DNA from 2 places in the Paraburkholderia sp. GAS199 genome. Region 2 is predicted to be linked to the other one. Evidence: riboswitches for the same ligand, from Rfam matches in the RefSeq annotation. Region 2 holds a riboswitch; the other holds the start of a gene.
What was found. A riboswitch is a leader RNA that binds a small molecule or an ion and turns the genes downstream of it on or off. The one in region 2 is predicted to bind manganese.
Positions count from the first base shown of each region.

Region 1 (3,376 bases), on a different contig from region 2:
GCGGAATGAAGAACGGGTTTTCCTGCACGATTCCGTTGATCAGCGTGAGCGGGTGCGTGCGCAACACGTCCATCAGCATCGCGCCGGACAGTTTCGCCATGTCGTAGACGCACACGGCGGGCTGCCGGTTGCGTTCGATGATCTCGTTGACTTCGGCCTCGTACTCGATCAGATCCGGCGCGCTGGCGAGATCGCCGAACGCCCAGTCCATATTGCCCATGATGCGCAGCCGCGAAAACCCTGCGTCGCGTCCGGAACCGGTGAGGTGATCGACCATGCGCAGCATCTGCTGTTTGTCGAAACGGCCTTCTTCGTCGAGATAGGCTTCTGGCCAAGTCACGACTTCGAGCTGACCGCACGCTTCGCAATGCGCGACGTCGATGCCCGCCGCGGCGAGCCTCGCGCGGTGATCTTCCGCGAGATTGGGCGCGACGATATGGAAGTTCTTCTCGCCGGATTCCACGGCCTGCCGGTAATACGGAATCAGGGCTTCGTATTCCTGGTCGCGGCTGTCGAAGAACGCGCAGACGTGGTACGCGTCCATCAAAGTGCCGGCGATAGCGATGCGATCGTCCATTGAATGCCCCTGGGTGACGGCGGGTCGTGCGGTCTGATGACGGGAAGTGGCAGCCCGAAGGGCGCCACCCGTCCCGAATCGGGCAACGCATGCCTATGGTATGGCATTGCCCGCTGAAATATGCTTTTTTCTGCTTGCCGTGCGGATCAGAACATCGGGTACTGCTGCGGATACAGCGCGGTTCGCAGCGCCAGGCCACCGAGCACGACGAAGATGACGGCCGCCAGAATGTGCACGGCCTTGGTCGGCAGACGGTCGGCGAATTTGTGACCCAGGTAGATCACCGGCACGTTCGCCAGCATCATGCCGAGCGTCGTGCCGGCCACCACGCCGAAAAACTCGTGAAAGCGCGCGGCGAGCGCGATCGTCACGACCTGGGTCTTGTCGCCCATCTCGGCGAGAAAGAACGTCAGGGCCGTGGTGCCGAAAACGCCCATCGGATGTTTGGTGGACACGGCATCGGCGCCGTCGAGCTTATCGGGGATCAGAATCCAGACGGCCATCACCGCGAACGAGGCAACCACCGCCCAGTTCAGAATGGCCGGGCTGAGAATGCTGGCGAGCCACGCGCCGAGCGCGCCGGACGCGGCATGATTGATCAGCGTCGCGACAAACACACCGAGAATGATGGGGATGGGTTTGCGATATCTCGCGGCCAGCACGAGGGATAGAAGCTGGGTCTTGTCGCCGATCTCAGCGAGGCCGACCACGCTGGTCGATACGAGGAATGATTGCATGTATTGTGGGCCGGGCCGCTCTATAAGAACGCAATGACACGCACTCCGGCGACCCGGTCAGGTCGGAATGCGAGTCATCGGTCTTGCCAGGCAAAGTGCTGTGCACGCCATGGCGGTCTGGCGACCTCCAAGTATGTTGACGTGCACCCTCGAACATTGCAGTCGAGGCGGCTACTCCCCAATGAGAGCCGCGATTCTACCGCGCCGTCAGCGAGCGGCGCAACTTACGCCATTAATCGGTTCGCGGCGCGTGGGGTGGGGCGCGCGCACTTCAATGAGAGCGCCGCGCAGCCGGATTCACAACACCTGCAGATGCTCGGCGAGAATCACGCAGCCGATGCCGATCAGCACGACGCCGCCCGCCAGTTCCGCGCGTCGTCCCACCACGTTGCCGATGACGCGGCCGAGCAGCACGCCGATGGTCACCATGGTCGCGGTGGCGAGGCCGATGGCCGCGGCGGTGGAGTAGATGTTGACGTTGACGAAGGCGAGGCCGGCGCCGACCGCCATCGCGTCGATGCTGGTCGCAAAACCGGTGAGCGCAAGCAGCCAGAACGAATGGGCGGTTGGTTTCGTCTCGTGAGTTTCGCTGGCGGAAAAGCTGTTGAAGATCATGCGCGCACCGAGCACGCCGAGCAGCGTGAACGCAATCCAGTGATCCCAGGCCGATACGTATTGTGCCGCGGCGCGGCCGAGAAACCAGCCGATCAGCGGCGTCAGCGCTTCGATGACACCGAAGATGAGGCCGGTGCGTAGCGCTTCGCGCCAATGCGGACGATGCAGGGTCGCGCCTTTGCCAATCGCAGCCGCGAAGGCGTCGGTGGACATGGCAAAAGCGAGGAAAAGCGTTGCAACAGGGTTCATGAGAGAGGTGGCTCGTGGTCGGGCGGAAACCGCGACACACCGCCGCGCCCGACCGGTCGCGTGGTGTGTCGATGGTCTTGCCAACTAAAGGGCTGCCTGCACCACGGTCTGGCGACCGAGAATGTTGACGCAGGCGCTTCTGGGTAGAAGCCGGCTACTCCCCAAAGACAGCACGAGCTTATCACGTCAGAAAGCTTTTTGTAATTAAACTGGCCTTACGGGTCGGCAATACGAGTCGGCCAAACGCGTGGCGCAGCGTTCAGGCCGCGCGTTGCGACATCCAGCGCCGGTAACGGCGCGTGCGGCATGCGTCGGTGGCCTGTTGCAGAAGCAGGGCGCGCAGCGGGGACACCGCCGGGTCGGTCGTTTTGCCGAGACTCAGTTTGCGCAACTGGAACTTGACGGTCGCCATGTTCGCGAGCGACGCCAGCGTCTTGTTCCTCCAGACGATCGGCGGCAGTTCGGGCGCGCTGTCCTTGCCGCTTTTCCAGTCCCGCGGCAGATCGGGATGGATCGCGAGGGCCGTGCCCACGCCGACCATCTCCACGCCGCTCTCCACCACCTGCTGCGCGACCTGCCGCCGCCGGATGCCGCCCGTCACCATGACCGGCATCCTGGCGACCTTGCGGATGTCGCGCGCGAATTCCAGGAAGTAGGCCTCGCGCGCCAGAGTGCGGCCGTCGCGTGCTTCGCCCTGCATGGCCGGCGCTTCGTAGCTGCCGCCGGATAGTTCGACCAGGTCCACCTGCAACGCGCCGAGCCACTCGACCACCTGGCGCGCGTCGTCGGCCGTGAAGCCGCCGCGCTGGAAATCCGCCGAATTCAGCTTCACGGCAACGGCAAACGCCGGCGACACGGCGTCGCGAACCGCTTCGACGATGGCCAGCAGCAAACGCGCGCGGTTCGCCAGCGAGCCGCCCCACCGGTCGGTCCGGCGGTTGGTGAGCGGCGACAGGAACTGGCTCAGCAGATAGCCATGCGCCGCGTGGATTTCGACGCCGGTAAAGCCCGCCTGTTCCGCCAGTTGCGCCGTGCGGGCGAATCGCGCGATCACGTCGTCGATGACTTCCTGCGTCATGGCGAGCGGCGTATTGAAGCGTTTGGACAGCTTGCCCAGTTCGAGCGGAATAGCGGACGGCGCCCATGTCGGCTGACCGAGGCTGGCCTGCATCTGACGGCCCGGATGGTTGATTTGCAG
Region 1 is NZ_JBNDMM010000006.1:371,661-375,036, forward strand. It holds gene P3T18_RS23650 (MEDS domain-containing protein) at 1-577, opposite strand, end outside; gene P3T18_RS23655 (TMEM165/GDT1 family protein) at 724-1,314, opposite strand; yybP-ykoY riboswitch at 1,324-1,506, opposite strand; gene mntP (manganese efflux pump MntP) at 1,612-2,178, opposite strand; yybP-ykoY riboswitch at 2,189-2,353, opposite strand; gene P3T18_RS23665 (NADH:flavin oxidoreductase/NADH oxidase family protein) at 2,438-3,376, opposite strand, start outside.
Region 1: it holds a riboswitch for manganese, as region 2 does, so the genes downstream of both, mntP (manganese efflux pump MntP) here and P3T18_RS10935 (sodium:calcium antiporter) in region 2, are expected to answer to the same signal.

Region 2 (3,376 bases):
CGTAAATCTGCACGCTGAACGACACATGGTCGGTCTTCGTCAGGTGGTAGCCCGCCACGACCGGCGCGAAGAAGACGTCGGCAAACTGCGTGTTGGAATCGTTCGGCAGGATGCCGTGGAAGGACGAGATGTCGGTGTATTGAAACGGCACGCCGAACACCGACGCGAAGTTCCAGCCGCCCACGGTGATGCCCCAGGTTTTGATCGCGCTGACGATGGTGTAGATCGCCGTCACATTGATGCCCGCCGTCACCGTTCCGGCAATCGGAATGGATTTGCTCGCGCCCAGCGAACCTTCGTAGTAAATGGTGCTGGCCGATACGACCCAGTCGCTGGTGGGCGGCACGACGCCGGCATAAGGCGTGACCTGCATACCGGTGATCGGCCGGCCGATTCCGCCTTCGGTTGCGAGCGCCGGCTGCGACAAAGCGAGGCCGACGGTGGTGAGAAGTGCTGCGGATCCAGGCAAACGCAGAACGGCCATTTTTTCGCCTCGTCTATCAAACTTTCATTTGTACGCGAGTGCAGTTCGTTGCCATTCGACGATTATGAAAAGGCAGAGGGCATTGTGATTTTTTTGCCCGACACCGCGTGATTTTTCAGACCGACATTAGCCGATTCATAATCGCGACAACTCAAACTTTATTTCTTTCGTGAAGCGAAAATAAGCGAGCGGGCACAGCGCAACCCGGGTTGCCGCAAAGAAAAGAAGCGTTGTCTGGATGGCGTGACGGAAGACATGGCGGGCATGGACGCTCCTTCAGCAACACACGGACGCCGCATTGACTATGCGGGAGGCGCAACGGGAACAGCGAGAAACGTCGTTCAGAAATACTAGCAAACGTCCCGTAAAAGAACAGAGATAAATTTTGTAACCGGACCAGAACCAGCGCATTTCCGCCAGCGCCCGAATTCATCGGCCATTCAAGCGGCATTTTCTGCGTTCGGTTGCGGGTGCACTCACTCCGGGTTTAAAAGCTTGCGGTAATCGTCGCGTTTTCATCGTCATTCGGCTGCGTAAAACAGTCGGCGAGGATCGGCGAATCTTCCCGCCGATCCCATTCTTCAGCGAGTCAGCGTGATTGCCAGATAGACGGCATACAACACGCCGCTCACCAGCAACGCCCACACCGGCACGCCGCGTTCGCGCACGTTGAGCCGCAACCATGCAGCGGCGGCGAGCGTGATCACGATGCCGGTCACCACTTCGATGCGCGGTGTCCACGGCGTCAGCAAGATGCCGATTGCCGGCAGCAGCGTCCCCTGAAACACCATCGCGCCGGTGATGTTGCCGAATGCGAGCGTATCCTTGCCGCGACGAATCCACAGGATGCTGTTGACCTTCTCCGGCAACTCTGTCGCGATCGGAATAATGAGCAGCGACAGCAGCAACGGCGACACGCCGAGCGCCTGTGACACGCCGCGCACGCCATGGATGAAACCTTCCGCGCCCCACACCAGCAGTGCGACGGCGAGCGCCAGTTGCACGGCAATGGTCGCGAGATTCGTCGGAATGCCGATCCGCGAGAGCAGCATTTTGCCTGGCGCTTCCGTACCGTGACCAGCGTCCACCAGCTGATCCGACGCACGGAACGTCATCACCACGTAGGTGACATAGACGCCGACCAGCGCTACGCTAAAAAGCGCCCGCACCAGCATCTGCTCGTGCGGAACGTACATCGCCACCGCCGCCAGCACGAAGGCGCACAGAAAGTAATTCAGGTCGCGCGTGAAACCCGTGCGCTCCGGCGTCACCCAACCCGTGACGCCGCGCGAGCCGAGAATCGCGAGTGTCATCAGGAATGTCGACAGGGTGGACAGCATCAGCGGTGCGCCCAGAATGGCGCCGACGCCGATCTCCTGATTGACCGCGCTGTCGGTCGTGCCGCCGGCGATAGCCAGCAGCGGCACGAGCGTCTCCGGCAAAGCCGTGCCCACCGCCGCGAATAGCGAACCCGTCACGCCCTCGGAAATTTTCAGACGCTCGCCGAGATGCTCCAGCGCATTGGTGAACAACTCCGCCGCCACCAGAATGATCACCAGCATGATGGCGAGTTCGAACAGAAGACCGGTCATGCGCGGCTCCCCGCAAACGAAAGCGCAATGGTGAACTGGGACGTGACGGCGAACGGACGTGCAAACGGCATGCCGCGCAACGGGCGGTGCATCGTGCAAACAAACGGGAAAACAGACAGGGCACGACGATGATTCACAGGGCAACTCCGTGGTCGGACGATAGTGACGAACCCATGACGCACCGCCACCCGTCCGACCAGAACGAAGCAGTACGCCAATGGTCTCGCCAAACCAACCCGGTCGAACGCGCCATGACCCGCAGGCCAAGTATGTTGACGCGTTCTCCTTCAAGGAATGAAGGAAGGCTACTCCCCAATGACCGGGCGATTCTAACGGCGCATCGTGCTTTCAACAAGCTTCGACATATGACAGGCGGCCAGCGCGCCACTGGTAAGATCGACAACCGTATTCGACAGCAGTGAGTCCTCACATGAGTTACCAGAACCGCCAGTGGTTTTACGTCAAGCGCCCCGAAGGCCGCGTCGGCGACGAACATTATGAATTGCGCGAAAGCGAGATCGACACGCAGCTCGCCGCAAACGAAGTGCTGATCCGCGCGCGCATTGTCAGCGTCGATCCGTATATCCGCATTCAGCAGCACGAGCGCAATACCTACGACGTGCCGCATCCGCTCGGCATCGTGCAACGCGCCGGCGTGGTGGGCGAAGTGGTGGCCTCGGCGAGTCCGCTATTCAAAGCGGGCGACTGGGTATCCGCCTACAGCGGCTGGCAGTTGTACGCCAAATGTCACCATAGCGAACTGACGCGGCTCGACCCGGACGCCGCACCGGTCTCCACCGCGCTCGGCGTGCTCGGCATGCCCGGCCGCACCGCATGGTTCGGCCTGATGGAAGCCGGCAAGCCGCGCCCCGGCGACACCCTCGTCGTGAGCGGCGCGGCGGGCGCGGTCGGCTCGCTGGTGGCGCAGTTCGGCAAGCGCGCGGGATGCCGGGTCGTCGGCATCGCGGGCGGTCCGGACAAATGCGCATTCCTGACCGACACGCTCAAACTGGATGGCGCGGTCGATTACCGCGCGCATCCGACGCTCGAAGGTTTGCAGGCGGCCGTGCAAGCGGCGACCGGCGGCGTCGATGTCTATTTCGACAACGTGGGCGGCATGGTCACCGACGCGGTCATTCCGCTCATCAAACGCCGCGCGCGCATCGTGATCTGCGGCGCGATCGCGCAGTACGACGGCGGCCTCGACACACCGGACCTCGCGCCGCGCTTCCTGCAACACATGCTGTTTCAGCGCGCCACGATTCAGGGCATCCTCGCGCGCGACTTCGTCTACCGCATG
Region 2 is NZ_JBNDMM010000002.1:1,093,132-1,096,507, reverse strand. It holds gene P3T18_RS10940 (SphA family protein) at 1-484, opposite strand, end outside; gene P3T18_RS10935 (sodium:calcium antiporter) at 1,066-2,076, opposite strand; yybP-ykoY riboswitch at 2,231-2,402, opposite strand; gene P3T18_RS10930 (NADP-dependent oxidoreductase) at 2,507-3,376, shown strand, end outside.